Regions from separate parts of the Candidatus Pantoea multigeneris genome, predicted to be linked through region 3. Evidence: predicted binding sites of a transcription regulator. Region 3 holds the regulator's gene; each other region holds the start of a gene.
What was found. The regulator sigma-54, encoded in region 3, starts transcription at its own class of promoters, with help from an activator protein. The targets are predictions, from matches to a motif close to GTTGGCACANNTTTCGCTNT.

Region 1 (6,072 bases), on a different contig from region 3:
GGTCATGGCTTTCTATCGTATGGCGGGTGAATACGACTATCTGCTCCGCATTCAGGTGGCAGATATGAAATGCTATGACCGGTTTTATAAACGTCTGGTGAACAGCGTGCCTGGACTCATAGATGTCACTTCCAGCTTTGCGATGGAAGAAATTAAATATACGACGGCACTGCCCGTCACCCTCTGAGCATTGATACTGAGAACAACGCGGTGCGATTATTCAGCCAGTTAAGTTGGTATTTTCTGCGTGAATGGCGTCGTTACCTCGGCGCGGTCGCGCTGTTGGTGATTATTGCCATTTTGCAACTTCTGCCGCCTCATCTGGTGGGGGTTATTGTGGATGGCGTAACACATCAAACGCTGGGCGTTGGGCGTTTAATGATGTGGATTGGCGTGATGCTGTTCACTGCGGTGATTGTTTATCTTCTGCGTTATGTCTGGCGTGTGCTGTTATTTGGCGCGTCTTATCAACTGGCCGTTGAGCTGCGGGAAAAGTTCTACCACCAGTTAAGCCAGCAGCATCCCGCTTTCTATCTCCGTCACCGGACGGGCGATCTTATTGCACGAGCCACCAACGATGTCGATCGCGTGGTGTTTGCCGCCGGTGAAGGCGTGCTCACCCTGGTCGATTCCCTGGTGATGGGGTGTGTGGTGCTGATCGTTATGAGCGTACAGATCAGCTGGGAACTCACGTTGCTGGCGCTGCTGCCTATGCCCCTGATGGCCATTGCGATTCATCGCTACGGTAACCAGCTCCACGCCCGTTTCAAACTGGCTCAGGCCGGGTTTTCTGCGCTCAATGATCAGACCCAAGAGAGCCTGAGCAGTATCCGTATGATCAAAGCCTTTGGCCTCGAAGCACATCAGTCCAGGCTGTTTGCGGACATTGCGCGCGACACCGGAGAGAAGAACCTGCGGGTAGCGCGAGTAGATGCGCGGTTTGACCCGACGATTTATGTCGCGATTGGGTTTTCTAATTTACTGGCGATTGGCGGGGGAAGCTGGATGGTGTGGCACGGTTCCCTGACGCTGGGCCAGCTCACCAGCTTTGTCATGTATCTCGGGTTGATGATTTGGCCGATGTTGGCACTGGCCTGGATGTTCAATATTGTTGAGCGCGGGAGTGCAGCCTGGAGCCGAATTCGTGCGCTGCTGGCGGAAGCCCCTGCCGTCCCTGATGGCAGCAAAACACTGCCTGAACAGCCGGGTACGTTACAGATTGCGATCTGTCAGTTCAGCTATCCGGCCAGCACTGCACCGGTATTGCATCACATCAATTGCCAGCTCAAACCGGGGCAAATGCTCGGGTTATGTGGCCCGACCGGGAGCGGAAAAAGTACGCTATTAAGCCTGATTCAGCGCCATTTTGACCTTATTGAAGGCGAAATTCGTTTCCACAACCTGCCGTTGACAGAACTGCGCATTGATAGCTGGCGGAGTCGTTTGGCCGTGGTCAGCCAGACTGCGTTCCTGTTCTCAGATAGCATCGCCAATAATATTGCGCTGGGTAAACCCCACGCCAGCCTCGATGAGATTCGCCATGTGGCAAAGCTTGCCTGCGTCGATGAAGACATTATGCATCTGCCTCAAGGCTATGACACCGAAGTGGGGGAACGGGGGGTGATGCTTTCAGGTGGACAGAAACAGCGTATTGCCATTGCGCGCGCGCTGCTGGTGAATGCCGAAATCCTGATCCTTGATGATGCGTTATCTGCCGTTGATGGCCGCACCGAACATGAAATTTTACGCAATCTTCGCCAGTGGGGGCGGGGTAGAACCGTGATTATCAGCGCCCACCGCCTCTCTGCGTTGACTGAAGCCAGCGAAATCCTGGTACTGCAACAAGGCAGTGTTGCTCAACGTGGCGATCACCACAGCCTGAGCAGCCAGCCGGGTTGGTATCGTGATATGCATCGCTACCAACAAATAGAAGCGGCTCTGGATGATGACCTGCCTGCGAAAGAGGTGCCATATGGCGAAGCCCACTAAAATTTGGCCCACCCTCAAGCGCCTGCTGGCCTATGGCAATCCGTGGCGAAAATCACTGCTGTTAGCGATGCTGATGCTGTGGACTGCTGCCGCCGCAGAAGTGGCTGGCCCCGCAATGATCAGCTATTTCATTGACCATCTGCTGGCGCGCCATGAAATGCCATGGGGGATGGTCGCCGGTCTGGTCGTGGGGTTTATCCTGCTACAGCTGCTGGCGGCTGGCTTACATTACGGCCAGTCATTGCTGTTTAACCGTGCGGCGATTGGCGTCGTTCAGCGTTTACGCTGTGAAGTGATGGATGCGGCACTGCGCCAGCCGCTTAGCGCTTTCGATACTCAGCCGGTAGGGCAGGTTATTGCCCGCGTCACCAATGATACGGAAGTGATTCGCGATCTGTGGGTGACGGTCGTGGCGACGGTGCTGCGCAGTGCCGCGTTGGTCGGGGCGATGCTCGTCGCCATGTTCACGCTTGACTGGCGTATGGCCTGGGTCGCCATTGCGATTTTCCCGCTGGTCTTCAGCGTAATGCTGATTTATCAGCGTTACAGCACCCCCATTGCCCGCCGCGTGCGCAGCTATCTCGCGGAGATCAACAACGGCTTCAATGAAGTAATCAGTGGGATGAGCGTCATTCAGCAGTTCCGCCAACAGGCGCGTTTTGGCGAGCGTATGAGTGAAGCCAGTCAGTCACACTACCTGGCGCGCATGCAAACGCTGCGGCTGGACGGCTTTTTACTGCGGCCGCTGTTAAGTCTGTTTTCTGCGGTGATCCTCTGCGGCTTGCTGCTGCTGTTCAGTTTTAATGCACCCGGCGTGTTTGAGGTTGGCGTGCTGTATGCGTTTATTACCTACCTCGGGCGTTTAAACGAGCCACTGATAGAACTCACCACGCAGCAGTCCATGTTGCAGCAGGCGGTGGTCTCTGGTGAGCGCGTCTTTGAGCTGATAGATGCGGCGCAGCAGTGCTATGGCAACGATATTCAGCCGCTGTCCAGCGGTCGGATTGAAGTCCGTCATCTTAATTTTGCCTATCGTGACGATCGTACCGTACTCAGTGACGTCAGTGTTACCGTACCCTCACGTAATTTCATCGCGTTGGTGGGGCATACGGGCAGTGGTAAAAGTACCCTCGCGAGCCTGCTGATGGGCTACTACCCTGCATCGAGTGGTGAGATTTTGCTGGACGATCGTCCGATTGGCGATTTATCACACCAGGCGCTGCGGCAGAGTATTGCGATGGTGCAACAAGACCCGGTCGTTCTCGCGGAGTCGTTGTTGGAAAATGTTCGCCTTGGGCGCGATATTGAGGAAGACCAGGTCTGGCAGGCGCTGGAGCAAGTACAGCTTGCCAAACTGGCGCGCGCACTACCGCAGGGGCTGCATACCCGTCTGGGTGAGCAGGGGAATACCCTTTCTGTTGGGCAGAAGCAGCTGCTGGCGCTGGCTCGGGTACTGGTCTCCCTGCCAAAAATCCTGATCCTTGATGAAGCCACCGCCAACATTGACTCTGAGACTGAACAGGCGATCCAACACACCTTACGCCGTTTACGTGAGCACACCACGCTGGTGGTGATTGCGCATCGGCTGTCGACAGTGACAGAAGCGGATTCTATTTTAGTGCTACATCGCGGTCGTGTGGTTGAGCAGGGTAGTCACCATCAACTCCTCGCCGAGCAGGGGCGCTACTGGCAAATGTATCAGTTGCAACAAGCTGGCGATGTGCTGATGACGAGCAATTCCTTAACCTCGACCGGCTAATTGCACCTTTTTCGTCCACACATATCAGACAGTTCTGTATAGATGCACTGATTTGGGCTTTTGAAGCACCAAATCAGTGCATTTTGTGCGGGCTTTCACCACCACCTCCCGCTTCATGCTGTTTCATGTCACAAACCAGGCCGCAAGTCATCTCGCCTGGCCCGAAAATACCCGCATTTATCATTTATGGCACGGCGTTTGCTTATGTTTAACCGTGTCCGGTGTGACTCACAATTTTAACTATCTGGAGGGGATCGTATGAAGCTGGTTACCGTGGTAATCAAACCGTTCAAGCTGGAGGACGTGCGTGAAGCTTTGTCCTCCATTGGTATTCAGGGGCTGACGGTGACGGAAGTTAAAGGATTTGGCCGCCAGAAAGGACATGCCGAACTGTATCGTGGTGCGGAATACAGCGTCAATTTCCTGCCTAAAGTAAAAATTGATATCGCCATTGCTGATGACCAACTGGACGAAGTTGTTGATGTTATTAGCAAAGCTGCCTACACCGGAAAAATTGGTGACGGGAAGATTTTCGTTGCCGAACTGGAACGCGTCATCCGTATCCGTACGGGCGAGAATGACGAAGCCGCACTGTAAAACCTGCTCAGTAAAATGTGATGGGATGAAAAAAATGAATAAAGTCTTCACTAAGTTAGGCCTTACCAGCCTTGCATTGTCACCATCGCTCGCGATGGCTGCTGCACCTGCGGTAGCAGACAAAGCCGATAACGCTTTTATGATGATTTGCACTGCGTTAGTGCTGTTTATGTCTATTCCAGGGATCGCGCTGTTCTACGGCGGATTAATTCGCGGCAAAAACGTCTTGTCTCTGCTGACTCAGGTTGCGGTGACCTTCTCACTGGTGATTGTGCTGTGGGTGCTGTATGGCTACTCGCTGGCATTCAGCACCGGTAACGCGTTCTTCGGTGATTTCCAGTGGGCGATGTTGAAGAACATTGAACTGAAATCCCTGATGGGGACGTTCTACCAGTATATTCACGTGGCGTTCCAGGCTTCCTTCGCCTGTATTACTGTCGGCCTGATTGTGGGTTCGATTGCAGAACGTATCCGTTTCTCTGCGGTGCTGATCTTCGTCGCGGTGTGGCTGACGCTGGCTTACCTGCCGATTGCACACATGGTATGGGGCGGCGGTTACCTGGCGCTGGATGGCGCACTGGACTTCGCTGGCGGTACTGTAGTTCACATCAACGCAGCGGTTGCTGGTTTGGTCGGTGCCTACCTGGTGGGCAAACGTGCTGGCTTTGGTAAAGAAGCCTTCAAACCTCACAACCTGCCAATGGTCTTCACCGGTACAGCGATTCTGTATGTGGGTTGGTTTGGCTTCAACGCCGGTTCTGCTTCTTCTGCTAACGAAATTGCCGGCCTTGCCTTCCTGAATACTGTGGTTGCCACTGCGGGTGCAACGCTCTCCTGGACCTTCGGCGAGTGGGCTGTTCGTGGTAAGCCTTCACTGCTGGGCGCCAGCTCAGGCTTCATCGCGGGTCTGGTAGGTATTACCCCGGCTTGTGGTTATGTGGGTGTAGGCGGTGCGCTGATTATCGGTCTGGCTGCTGGCCTGGCAGGTATCTGGGGTGTGACCACCCTGAAGAAATGGCTGCGCGTGGATGACCCTTGTGATGTGTTCGGTGTACACGGCGTCTGCGGCATCATGGGTTGCGTAATGACCGGTATCTTTGCCTCTTCTTCACTGGGTGGCGTTGGCTACGCGGAAGGTGTGACGATGAGCCATCAGGTCTGGGTGCAGTTGTTCAGCTGTGGTGTGACCATCGTCTGGTCTGCTGTCGTTGCATTCATCAGCTTTAAAGTTGCCGATATGATTGTAGGCCTGCGTGTACCAGAAGATCAGGAACGCGAAGGTCTGGATGTTAACAGCCACGGCGAGAACGCTTACAACCAGTAAGTGCCGTGGATGGGAAATGCAGTGCGCTAAAATAAAAACCGAGGGGGCGATAACGCCCCCCATTTTTTTTACTCTTCCCGTTGGCGCATAACGCCTTCCTGCACCGTAGAAGCCACCAACTCTCCCTGCTGGTTATAAAACTCGCCTCGTACAAACCCACGCGCACCAGAAGCAGAAGGGCTAGTGATGCTATACAGCAGCCATTCATTGAGATTAAAGGGACGATGGAACCACATGGAGTGGTCGATGGTCGCCACTTGCATATCCCGTTCGAGGAAGCCTTTGCCGTGTGGTTGCAGCGCCACCGGTAGGAAGTTAAGGTCGGAAGCGTAGCCCAACAGATACTGATGGATACGTCGATCTTCCGGCAAGCTACCATTGGCGCGGATCCAGAGCTGACGTG
Region 2 (6,072 bases), on a different contig from region 3:
AGAAGGTCAACGCCAGCGAAGCGGCGGTCCACGGTGAGACATCAATACCAAACAGTGCCACGCCAAAGAAGGCGAGAAACAGCTGCATCAGCAGTGGCGTACCCTGAAACAATCCCGCATAAGCGCGCACCAGGCGCGTCAGCCACGGCCGGTTTAACAAACGTAAAAACAGCAGCGGTAAAGTCACCACCGTGCCGCCGAAAAAGGCCACCAGCGACAGTAGCAACGTCCAGCGTGCCGCCAGCAGTAGATTGCGCACGATGTCCCAATCGGTAAAGGTGCTCATGACGGCTGTACTCCTACCCACTTACGCCCGACCGCCATTAACAGCTGACGCATCGCTATCGACAACGCCAGGTAGATCAGCGTGGTCACCAGATAAACTTCAAAGCTCAAAAATGTGCGTGACTGGATCAGGCTGGCCGAGAACGTCAGTTCCTCATACGACACCTGCGACACCACCGACGAGCCCAGCATCACAATAATGCACTGGCTCACCAACGCCGGATAAATGCGCTGCAATGCAGGTGGTAGCACCACTCGCAGGAAAGTCTGGCTGCGCGTCAGACCCAGTACGCGCCCGGCTTCCCACTGCCCCTTGGGGGTGACCTGAATCCCGGCACGAATGATTTCAGTGCTGTAGGCCGCGAGATTGATAATCATCGCCAGCAGCGCCGCTTCACCTGCCGTCAGCTTCAGCCCGAGATTGGGCAAACCAAACACAATGAAAAACAGCTGTACCACAAACGGTGTGTTGCGAATCAGCTCGACATACAGCCCCCATACACGGCTCAACACACTCGGGCGGCCACTGCGCAACGCCGCACCGAAAATGCCAAGGCTGACACCACCTATCGTCGCTAACAGCGAGATCTGCACCGTGACCCACAGGCCGGAAAGGAGCTCCGGCCAGTAGGGCAACAGGGCGGGAAAGTTAAGTTGCCCCATCATGCCCGCCCTTACGCGCCGAGATTGGCAGGCAGCGGCGCTTTCAACCACTCTTCGGAGAGTTTGTTCAGGGTGCCGTCTTTAATACCCTGCGCAATCACCGCATTCAGCTTCGTCTTCAGTCCATCTTCATTCTTTTTCAGGCCGATGTAGCAAGGCGAGTCTTTCAGCATGAACTGCGCTACTGGCGCTTTCTGTGGATTTTGGCGTGCAATTGCGGCCACCACCAGGTTCCCTGTCGCCACATACTGCACCTGACCAGACAAGTAAGCCGACAGCGTGGTGTTGTTATCTTCATAGCGCTTAATGCTGGCATCTTTCGGCGCTACGCTGCTCAGCACCATATCTTCCACCGCACCACGCGTAACACCGATGGTTTTTCCACTCAGCGCAGCGGCATCTTTCAGCGCTTCACCCTGTGGGCCAAAGACCCCAAGGAAGAAAGGCGCGTAGGCGTTGGTAAAATCAATCACTCGCTCACGCTCCGGGTTTTTCCCCATGCTGGAGATCACCAGATCGACTTTGTCGGTTTGCAGGTAGGGCACGCGGTTAGCGCTGGAGACCGGCACCAGTTGCAGTTTTACTTTCATCTGCTGTGCGATGTATTTCGCGGTGTCGATGTCATAACCCTGTGGTTGCAGATCGGTCCCGACCGATCCAAACGGCGGGAAATCTTGTGGCACTGCCACACGAATCACACCCCGTTTTTCAATATCCTGTAGCTGGTCCGCCAAGGCGGCTCCTGTCTGAGCCATCATCAGCGCTGCACCGATCACTGCCATCACGACTTTTTTCATTATGCACCCCGGTCAATAAACATGAAACAAAAGATTCTTGATCAAATCATTTGCAACTGTTGTGCCAACTGAAACAAATGACTCAGCGTGCAATAGTTGCCTGTTTTACTGGCGGTAAATAAAAAAACGGGCCAAAAGCCCGCTTTAGTGGTGTGAATCATAATGGTGCAATGCACCAATATTGCGCCCTGTTATCGCTGTTCCAGCTCATCCAACTGCTGATACAGGTGAGCAATCTGGTGAATTCTTTGCCGACCTTCGGTTAAAAGTTCATGCAGCAGTGCATTTGCCAGCAGGTTGATCAGGCTCATGGCGGAGGAGTAGCTGTCAAAGGCCGAAACGCTGTCCAGCGGGGCGCACAGCTGCCAGCGCGCCAGGTTCAACACGCTTTGCGCCTGCGGTTCACACAGCACCAGCAGCGGGATCTCGCTCTGCTGTAACTGCTGCATCAGTGGGCGAATCAGGCGTGGGCGGCGACGGAATGCCATCACAATCACCAGATCGTCCGGGGTAATATCCACCAACTCTTCCGCCAGCGTCTGGCCGGGCTGCGGCAAAATGTGTACCTGCTGGCGCGCCTGCAACAGCTGCTGGCGCAGGTGCAGCGCGACCGGATAGGCGTTGCGCATCCCAATGATAAATACCCGTCTGGCCTGCGCCATCGCGCTGATTACCTCGGCAAACTGCCGGGCATCAATGCTATTGATCCACTGCGTCAGGTTGGCCATTTCCTGTTTGTAATGGCGTGCTAACAGCGTGTTGCCCTGCACTGCATCTCGGTTGTCCGTTAACGGCATACCGCTCTGACGCAGAATACGCAGCTCATCGCGCATGTCTTTGTACTTCTCATAGCCCAGGCGCTTAAACAGTCGGCTCACCGTCGCCTTGGAAACCCCGCTCAGACGCGCCAGCTCAGCACTGTTGTAGCTGATCAGGTCGTCAAAATGGTCGAAAACAAAGTCTGCAATCCGCTGTTCCTGCGGGGAAAGCTGGGAATAGTGCTCGCGCAGCCGTTCATCAAGTTGTTTCATCGCCGTTCCTGTAACTTTCGTTTCAGCACAACCTAGCATAAATTGATCCAGGTTGATGCCGCTTGCACATTTGCATCAACCTGGAACAGCTCTTGCTTACTCACCCTGTCACCCTATGAAAAAGAGATCATCATGATTCAGAGTAATATGGCGCCGTTGGGCATGGCGGTCACACCTCATCATCTCGCCAGTGAAAGTGCCCTGGCGGTACTGCGTGAGGGCGGAAACGCGCTGGAGGCGATGGTCGCCGCTGCCGCCACCATTGCAGTGGTCTACCCGCATATGAATGGGCTGGGCGGTGATAGCTTCTGGCTGGTGGTGCCGCCTCAGGGCGAGCCGATCGCCATTGACGCCAGCGGGGCCGCAGGCTCGCTGGCCCACCCGGATTTTTATCACGGTGAGCGCACCATTCCGCATCGTGGGCCAAAAGCCGCGCTAACCGTAGCGGGCACGGTCAGCGGCTGGGACGAAGCGCTACAACTGGCGCAGGAACTGGGCGGCGGAAGCCTGCCTCTGCCGCGCCTGCTGCGTGATGCCATCCGTTACGCTGCCGACGGGATTCCGGTCACTGCCTCACAAGCGGCTGCCACCGCCAGCAAGCGTGCTGAACTCCAGCATCAGCCGGGCTTTGCCGAGACCTACCTGCCAGATGGCGAAGTGCCGCGCCCAGGCAGTCGTTTCACCCAACCGGCGCTGGCGCGCACGTTGTCTCAACTCAGCGAAGAGGGTTTAGCCAGTTTCTATCGCGGCCCGCTGGCACACCAACTGGCGCGCGGTTTTTCTGCTTTGGGTATGCCAATCACCCTGGAGGATTTACAGCAGCAGCGTGCGCGTCGCACCCAGCCTCTGCATCTGAAACACAGCGAGGGCGATATCTGGAATGTCGCGCCTCCGACTCAGGGACTGGTTTCACTGTCTATTCTTGGGATCACCGATCACCTCGCGATGGCCGAGGCCGATGAGGCGCACACGGTACACCGCATTGTCGAGGCCACAAAACAGGCCTTCAGCCTGCGCGATCAACACATTACCGATCCACGCCACGTCACAGAAGATCTGCAAGCCATACTGGATGGCGATCAACTGGCGACCTTTGCTGCCGGGATCGATGACGATCGTGCCAGCCCGTGGGGCACCGGACGTGGGCCTGGAGATACGGTCTGGATGGGTGTGATGGACAGCAGTGGACTGGCGGTGTCGTTTATTCAAAGTATCTATCATGAATTTGGCAGCGGCGTGGTGATCCCAGATAGCGGGATTACCTGGCAGAACCGTGGCGCAGCGTTTAGCCTCGATCCGCACCACTTGCTGGCATTAGCACCGGGTAAACAGCCGTTCCATACGCTCAATCCTGCTGCCGCCCGTCTGAAAGATGGCCGGGTGATGGTGTATGGATCAATGGGGGGCGATGGGCAGCCACAAACCCAGGCGGCGATTTTTACCCGCCACGTATTGCAAGGCGTACCGCTGCAACAGGCGGTAAGTGCTCCACGCTGGCTGCTGGGCCGTACCTGGGGCCAGAGCTCTGATTCGCTGAAGCTGGAGGGCCGTTTCGCGCCAGAAACAGTAGAACAACTGCGCCAGCTTGGTCATGAGGTTGAACTGCTGCCGGACTACAGCGAAGCCGTCGGTCACGCCGGTGCGATTGTGCGTCACATTAACGGCATGCTGGAAGGCGCGAGCGATCCGCGCAGCAACGGCAGTGCCGCCGGTTTCTGAAAGGAGATAAACATGACACAGCAGACAGACTGGGCCGCCTATATCGCTCAGATGGAACAGATTCTTGACCTGGAACTCGACGAGTCACGCCGGGCAGAACTGCGGGTGCAGTTTGAACGCATCGCCGGGCTGGCCGCACCGCTGATGGCGGTAAAACTGGACGACCGACTGGAAGTGGCGGGAGTGTTTAACCCATGCAATTAAGTGAGTTGTCATTACGCCAGTTACAGCAGGCTATCGCCAGCGGTGAACTGGCGGCACATGAAGTGGCTGAGCAGACGCTATCTGCCATTGAGCAGCATAACCCGGCACTCAACGCCTGGACGGATGTCACCGGCCAACGCATGTTGAAAGAAGCCAGCCGCATTGATGACCTGCGCCGCGAAGGCGGGCAACTGCCTGCGCTGGCGGGTGTACCCTATGCGGTAAAAAATCTGTTTGATGTCAGCGGCTACAGTACGCTGGCCGGCGCCAGCCTGTTCAGCGATCGCCCTGCCGCACGCGCAGATGCGTTTGCCGTGCAGCAGCTACAGCGCCACGGTGCGACCCTGAGCGGCATGGTGAATATGGATGCCTACGCGTATGGCTTTACCACCGAGAACAGCCATTATGGCGCCACGCACAATCCGCACGATTTAGCACGCGTTGCCGGAGGCTCCTCAGGCGGTTCCGCCGCTGCGGTTGCGGCTGGGCTGGTGACGTTTTCACTCGGCACTGACACCAACGGCTCGATTCGCGTCCCTGCCTCCCTGTGCGGTATTTATGGCCTGAAACCGACCTTTGGCCGCCTGTCACGCAGCGGCAGTCACCCTTTTGTCGCCAGCCTCGACCATATTGGCCCGTTTGCCCGTCGGGTGGATGACCTGGCGCTGGTCTATGATTGCCTGCAAGGGCGAGACGCCACTGATGCCTTCCAGGCCGATCGTGATGCTGAGCCGGTGTTGAATTCACTGGTGCAAGGTCAGGAAGGCCTGCGTAGCGCGGTGTTGGGGGGCTTTTTCACCACCTGGTGTGATGATGATGCCCGCAGTGCGCTGAACATCGTCGCGGGCGCACTGCAAGCCGCTGATGAGCTCACACTGCCACAGGCTGAACTGGCGCGCTCGGCCGCCTTTATTTTGACGGCGGCTGAAGGCGGAAATCATTACCTGCCAGCATTGCGCCAGTCCCCGGAACGCTTTGAACCGAACTCCCGCGAACGTCTGCTGGCCGGTGCGATGCTACCAGGCGCATGGTATGTACAGGCACAGCGTTTCCGTCGTCACTTCCAGCAGCAGGTGCTGCCGCTGTTTGAACATTTCGACGTACTGATTGCGCCTGCAACCCCTTGTACTGCGCCGCTGATCGGCCAGGAGACCATTGCGGTCAACGGCCAACAGCTCCCGACCAAAGCCAGTATGGGCATGCTGACCCAGCCCATCTCTTACCTCGGTCTTCCGGTGTGCACCGTGCCGTTAAAAACCGCCGGTGGCTTGCCGATTGGCATTCAGCTGATCGCAGCCCCCTTCCGTGAAGAAGATGCTCTGCGTGCCGCCTATGCACTGGAGCAGGCCGGATTAACCTTTCCACATTAATGA
Region 3 (6,072 bases):
CCAGTATACTTCCTGTAACTCGCTCTAAAATAATGAAAACCAGGAAAAGTTGAGCGTTTCGCTCTGGCCGCCAGCAGGCGTTCTGGAAACGCGCTCCAAAAGGTTCCAGATTGGAATTTCTCAGCGGATGTTAGATAAAAATTTTCGCACTATTTTATCAATACAGCATTAAATGCAGGGAAAAACCACCGAGTCAGAATTGCTCGTTTTCAGATTAGTCGTAGCATGTGTTACAGATCTTCAAACGTTAGTGAATATGAAAGTTAAGAGATGTGAATCATTTAATGTGAGTATGATCACAATTAAATAATACTCATCCGCGTTATTAGTTTCTTACTCTCAGGAATGGTACCGATCCCATCGTGGGCTAAAATTGTGATGTCGCGCTGTTATTGTATGAATTAAAACATTTTTTTAACAAAATCCGCTGCGCTAAAACGACGTATTTATCATCATCAGAGCGGTTTTTCAGGCTGCCAACGTGCAGCCCGCTAAATATTGATTAACGCCAGGAACCGGTACAGGAAAAAAAGCATGATTAAGTATAAAGGGAATCTGTGGCTAGCAATCAAACGAGGAGTGCTTAAGGCCCTGGTGGCTCTGTTGGGATTGTGGGTGGTCGCGCTGGTTCTGTTTCGCTTTCTACCGGTACCCTTTTCGGCCGTCATGGCTGAACGGCAGATCGCTGCTTTGATGCAGGGCAATTTTCACAACGTGGCCCACTCAGATTGGGTAGGGCATGATGAAATTTCCCCCTGGATGAAACTGGCCGTTATCGCCTCAGAAGATCAAAAATTTCCGACCCATTGGGGCTTCGATGTGGATGCGATCAGCACTGTGTTGGAAAACGGTGATGATGGGCGCATGCGTGGTGCTTCAACGCTTTCTCAGCAAACCGCCAAAAACCTGTTTTTGTGGGATGGGCGTAGCTGGGTGCGTAAAGGTCTGGAGGCGGGTTTGACGGTGGGGCTGGAAACGTTGTGGAGTAAACAGCGGATTTTGACGGTGTATCTGAATATCGCGGAGTTTGGTAACGGGACATTTGGTGTCGAAGCCGCAGCACAGCGCTACTTTCATAAACCGGCTAGCCGGTTAACCATCAGCGAAGCGGCGCTGTTGGCTGCGGTACTCCCTAACCCTATTTTGTTCCGTGCTGATGCACCTTCTGGCTATACGCGTTCGCGCCAGCAGTGGATCATGCGCCAGATGCGCCAACTGGGAGGAGAAGGATTTTTACAGCGTTACCGGCTGAATTAATCTTCGTCGAAACCTGCTTCGAACAGCTCAATCACGGCCTTCAGGGCTTCAGTTTCCTGCGGGCCGTTGGCTTCGATTTCAATATGGCCGCCCTGCGCGGAGTCCAGCATCAACAGCGCGATGACGCTGCTGGCTTCGGCTTCTGTGCCCGCTTCATTACGCAGCAGCACTTCGGCATCAAAGCTCTGAACCAGCTCAAAGAGTTTCATCGCTGGGCGTGCGTGCATCCCCAGTTTGTTTCTGATTTCTACCGTTTGTTTGACCGTCATGATTTACGTTTTTCCAGCGTGCGGTGACGGGACTGAACATTCTTGCCCCGCGAGCGGAAGTAGTCTGCCAGTTGCTCAGCAATATACACCGAACGGTGTTTTCCCCCGGTACAGCCAATCGCCACCGTCAGGTAACTACGGTTGTTGGTCTCCAGCATCGGAAGCCACAGTTCGAGATAGCTGCGGGTCTGGTAGATGAAATTATGTACTTCGGTATGGCGATCAAGAAACGCAGCAACCGGGCGATCTAAACCGGTCATCGGGCGTAGTTTGGGATCCCAGTGTGGATTGGGCAAAAAACGCACGTCAAACACGTAATCGGCATCAATCGGAATACCGTGTTTATAGCCGAAAGACTCAAAGACCATGGTCAGCTCACGTTCACGCTTGCCTAACAGGCGTGTACGCAGCATTTCCGCCAGCTCATGCACCGACATTTCCGACGTATCGACAATCAGATCCGCACGCGATCGCAGCGGCTCCAGGAGATCGTTCTCTTCATCAATGGCGCTTTCCAGCGATAAGTTCTTACTGGAAAGGGGGTGCAAACGACGCGTATCGCTATAGCGACGGATCAATGTGTTGCGATCGGCATCAAGAAACAGCAACTGTGGCGAGAAGTTTTCTGGCAAATTATCCAGTGCGGCTTCCAGAATCTCCGGTGATTCCGGCATATTACGTACATCAATGCTCACTGCCGCCGAAATATTTCGTGTGGACAGCGAATTCGCCAGTTCAGGCAGCAGTGTGACTGGCAGGTTATCAACACAGTAAAAACCCATGTCTTCGAGGGCGCGCAGCGCCACCGATTTCCCCGATCCAGAACGGCCACTGACAATCATCAGCACCATGACCTTGTCTCCCGTTATTAACCGGCAAACACGCCGGTAAAATGCACTTACTGCTCTTCCGGTGATTCTGTAATTATGGCGTAGAGTTCTTCATTGCTCTGCGCTGCACGTAACCGACGACAAACCGTTTTATCCGCCAGTCTTTTTGCCACCAGCGACAGCGTGTGCAGGTGGGTTTTGCACTGATCGGCGGGAACCAGCAGAGCAAACAACAGATCAACAGGCTGGTTATCCACCGCATCAAAGGCGATGGGTTGTTCCAGACTGATAAAGACCGCCACCGCGCGCAAGGTATCTTCTTCAAGCTTACCGTGTGGGATGGCAATACCATTACCGATGCCAGTACTGCCCATGCGTTCACGCGTCAGAATCGCTTCGAAAAGCGTCTGGTGAGGCAAATTTAGCTGTTTCGCTGCCAGTTCGCTGATGATTTCCAGCGCACGTTTTTTACTTTGGCAGTGTACACTGCTGCGGGTACAGTCTGGGGTGAGCACAGCGCTCAGTTCCAGTGTTAGATCGTTGTTCATTGTGGTTTCACTTGCATGTTCACCTGCCAGCCTGACGCAATAGCGCGCCGCTGGCCTCTGCACAGATGGCAAAACGGGGCGGTTAATCCGCCCCATAGTCTGCATCGGGGCACGCTGATACGGCCCGGCAAAGGTGAAGGTTAGTGTTTTCTCAGTTTGTCTTTATGTTTAGTCAACTGACGGGCCAGCTTGTCGATGAGCCCGTCGATGGCCGCGTACATGTCATCCGCCTCGGCAGAGGCATGGATCTCACCACCGTTTATATGCAGTGTAGCATCCGCTACCTGCTTCACCTTCTCTACTTTCAGGACAATATAGGCCTGATTGATATGATCAAAAAAGTGTTCCAGCTTAGGAAACTTTTCATTGATGAACTCACGTAATGCCGGTGTGAGTTCAACATTCTGCCCAGTAAGGTTCAGCTGCATAGGTCTTCCTTCTCATTTCTTTCACACCAGCTGTTTACGCTGGTTTGATGGCGGGATAGACAAAGACTCGCGGTATTTGGCGACGGTACGACGTGCCACCATGATCCCCTGTTCTGATAACATGGAGGTCAATTTGCTGTCGCTCAAGGGTTTGGCTGGGTTCTCGGTTGAGATCAGCTTTTTCACCAGAGCGCGTATGGCGGTGGAAGAGGCTTCACCACCGCCTTCGGTATTCACATGGCTGGAGAAGAAATACTTCAGCTCAAAAATGCCGCGTGGGCTGTGCAGATACTTTTGCGTCGTGACGCGTGAAATGGTGGATTCGTGCATGTCGACCACCTGAGCAATATCTGCCAGTACCATTGGGCGCATAAACTCTTCGCCCTGTTCAAAGAACTCCTGCTGCTGCTCAACGATACAGCGGCTCACTTTGAGCAGTGTATCATTACGGCTTTCGAGACTTTTGATCAGCCAGCGTGCTTCTTGCAGATTGCTGCGAATAAACTGGCTGTCGCTGTCATTGCGCGTATTGCCACTCATGGCGGCATATTGTTGATTGATACGCAGACGGGGCAGGCTATCGCTATTCAGTTCCACGCTCCAGCGTGAGCCCACTTTGCGCACCAGCACATCGGGAATCACATATTCGGGTTCGCCGGTATTAATTGACTGGCCGGGGCGCGGATCAAGAGACTGAATCAGCAGCATGGCGGCTTTGAGGATCTCCTCTTTAAGCCGGGTCACGCGCATCAGGCTACGGAAATCATGGTTGGCAAGCAGATCCAGATGCTCGCTGACTATCAAGCGAGCTTCAGACAACATCGGGGTTTCTGGCGCAAACTGAGAGAGTTGTACCAGCAGACAGTCACGCAGATCGCGTGCACCAACACCCACCGGGTCAAAGCGTTGCACGCGTTTAAGCACCGCTTCGACTTCTTCCAGGGTTAGCTCTTCGTCGCCGATGCTGTCGTAAATGTCTTCCAGCGGTACAGTCAGATAGCCAGTGGGGTCAATGGCATCAACAATCGAGGTGGCGATGGCGCGATCGGTATCGCTAAACGGGGTAAGCTCTACCTGCCACATCAGATAATCTTGCAGTGACTGGGTGGTTTCACCCTGGTAGATCGGCAGTTCATCGTCCTGATAGTCGGTGCCGGTGCCAGAGGGAGTCCCTGCGGTGTAAATCTCGTCCCACGTGGCATCCAGCGGCAGCTCTTCCGGCATATCTTTCTGCTCTAACGCTTCGCGGGTATCCAGAGCTTCTTTCTCTTCGTACTCACGTGCATCAACTTCATCGTGCTGTTCTGTCTGCTCCAGTAATGGGTTGCTCTCCAGAGCTTGTTGCAGTTCCTGCTGGAGTTCAAGCGTAGAAAGTTGCAGCAGACGAATCGCCTGCTGCAGTTGCGGTGTCATTGCCAGCTGTTGGCTGAGCCTGAGTTGCAAACCTTGCTTCATAGTCCCGACAGGATTTCCTTAACGCTTACATCAATTGTTACGAACACCTTATCAGAGTCTGAACTCTTCACCCAAATAAACCCGTTTAACCTGTTCATCTTCCAGGATTTCTGCGGGGGTACCGTGGGCAATCAGGTGGCCCTGGCTTACGATGTAGGCGCGTTCACACACTGCCAGGGTTTCACGCACGTTGTGGTCAGTGATCAGTACGCCTAAGCCACTGTCGCGCAGGTGTTCGATAATTTTTTTGATGTCGATAACGGAAATCGGGTCAACCCCCGCGAAGGGTTCATCCAGCAGGATGAATTTAGGATTTGCCGCCAGTGCGCGCGCAATTTCCACCCTACGGCGTTCCCCACCGGACAGTGCCTGACCCAGGCTGTCACGCAGGTGCTCGATATGAAACTCTTCCATTAGCTCTTTGGCGCGATCCTGGCGCTGCTCTTCGGTTAAGTCATCACGGATCTGCAGGACTGCCATCAGGTTGTCGTACACGCTGAGGCGGCGGAAAATAGACGCCTCCTGCGGCAGGTAACCAATGCCACGACGCGCACGCGCGTGGAGCGGCAAGATACTGATATCTTCGTCATCAATCACGATGCGTCCGGCATCGCGTGGGACAATACCGACAACCATATAGAAGGTTGTGGTCTTGCCCGCACCATTAGGGCCGAGCAGGCCGACGATTTCGCCAGATTTAACCTGCAGGCTGACGTCTTCGACCACACGGCGGCCTTTATAAGCTTTTGCCAGGTTTTCTGCGACTAAAGTTGCCATAAGGATCAGTTACTCTTTTTAGCGCCGTTGGATGAACCGTTCTTATCTTGCAGCTGCGAAGGTACCAACACTGTGGTGACGCGTTTGCTCTGGCCTTGACTGTAGGCCTGCATTTTCTGCTGCTTAACCAGATAAGTAATGCGGTCGCCTTTGATGTTGCTGTCTTGCTGCTGGATAAAGGCATTGCCTGTCAGCTCAATGAAATCATTGGCCAGTTCGTAATGGAGCTTGGCGGCGTGGCCCTGAACCGGTTTTCCGCTGTCCTGCATCTGATAGAAGGTCGCGGGATTACCCCAGGCATCGACGATGGTTTTTTTGCTGTCGCCACCGGGACGTGTCACAACGACTTTATCCGCAGTGATTTTAATTGAACCCTGAGTGACGACCACGTTGCCCGTAAAGGTGGCAACGTTACCTTGTAGATCCAGCGCCTGGTTGATTGAATCGATGTTCACCGGCTTGTCCGAGTCGCCGGTCAGGGCGAGTGCCGGTACGCTGCTCGCCAGCA

Region 1: glnK (P-II family nitrogen regulator) is a predicted target of sigma-54. The motif match lies at 3,934-3,953, and genes of this name have one in related genera.
Region 2: F3J40_RS18260 (gamma-glutamyltransferase family protein) is a predicted target of sigma-54. The motif match lies at 2,856-2,875, and genes of this name have one in related genera.

What each region holds. Positions count from the first base shown of each region.
Region 1 covers NZ_VWXF01000008.1:39,120-45,191, reverse strand. Annotated here, with positions in the region: gene F3J40_RS17485 (Lrp/AsnC family transcriptional regulator) at 1-187, shown strand, start outside; gene F3J40_RS17480 (SmdA family multidrug ABC transporter permease/ATP-binding protein) at 211-1,989, shown strand; gene F3J40_RS17475 (SmdB family multidrug efflux ABC transporter permease/ATP-binding protein) at 1,973-3,748, shown strand; gene glnK (P-II family nitrogen regulator) at 4,007-4,345, shown strand; gene amtB (ammonium transporter AmtB) at 4,380-5,669, shown strand; gene tesB (acyl-CoA thioesterase II) at 5,738-6,072, opposite strand, start outside.
Region 2 covers NZ_VWXF01000008.1:209,969-216,040, forward strand. Annotated here, with positions in the region: gene F3J40_RS18240 (amino acid ABC transporter permease) at 1-286, opposite strand, end outside; gene F3J40_RS18245 (amino acid ABC transporter permease) at 283-951, opposite strand; gene F3J40_RS18250 (transporter substrate-binding domain-containing protein) at 960-1,745, opposite strand; gene hpxU (MurR/RpiR family transcriptional regulator HpxU) at 1,937-2,776, opposite strand; gene F3J40_RS18260 (gamma-glutamyltransferase family protein) at 2,909-4,495, shown strand; gene hpxX (oxalurate catabolism protein HpxX) at 4,508-4,699, shown strand; gene F3J40_RS18270 (AtzE family amidohydrolase) at 4,690-6,069, shown strand.
Region 3 covers NZ_VWXF01000005.1:197,922-203,993, reverse strand. Annotated here, with positions in the region: gene mtgA (monofunctional biosynthetic peptidoglycan transglycosylase) at 535-1,257, shown strand; gene npr (PTS phosphocarrier protein NPr) at 1,254-1,526, opposite strand; gene rapZ (RNase adapter RapZ) at 1,523-2,377, opposite strand; gene ptsN (PTS IIA-like nitrogen regulatory protein PtsN) at 2,425-2,904, opposite strand; gene hpf (ribosome hibernation promoting factor) at 3,045-3,332, opposite strand; gene rpoN (RNA polymerase factor sigma-54) at 3,354-4,787, opposite strand; gene lptB (LPS export ABC transporter ATP-binding protein) at 4,839-5,564, opposite strand; gene lptA (lipopolysaccharide ABC transporter substrate-binding protein LptA) at 5,570-6,072, opposite strand, start outside.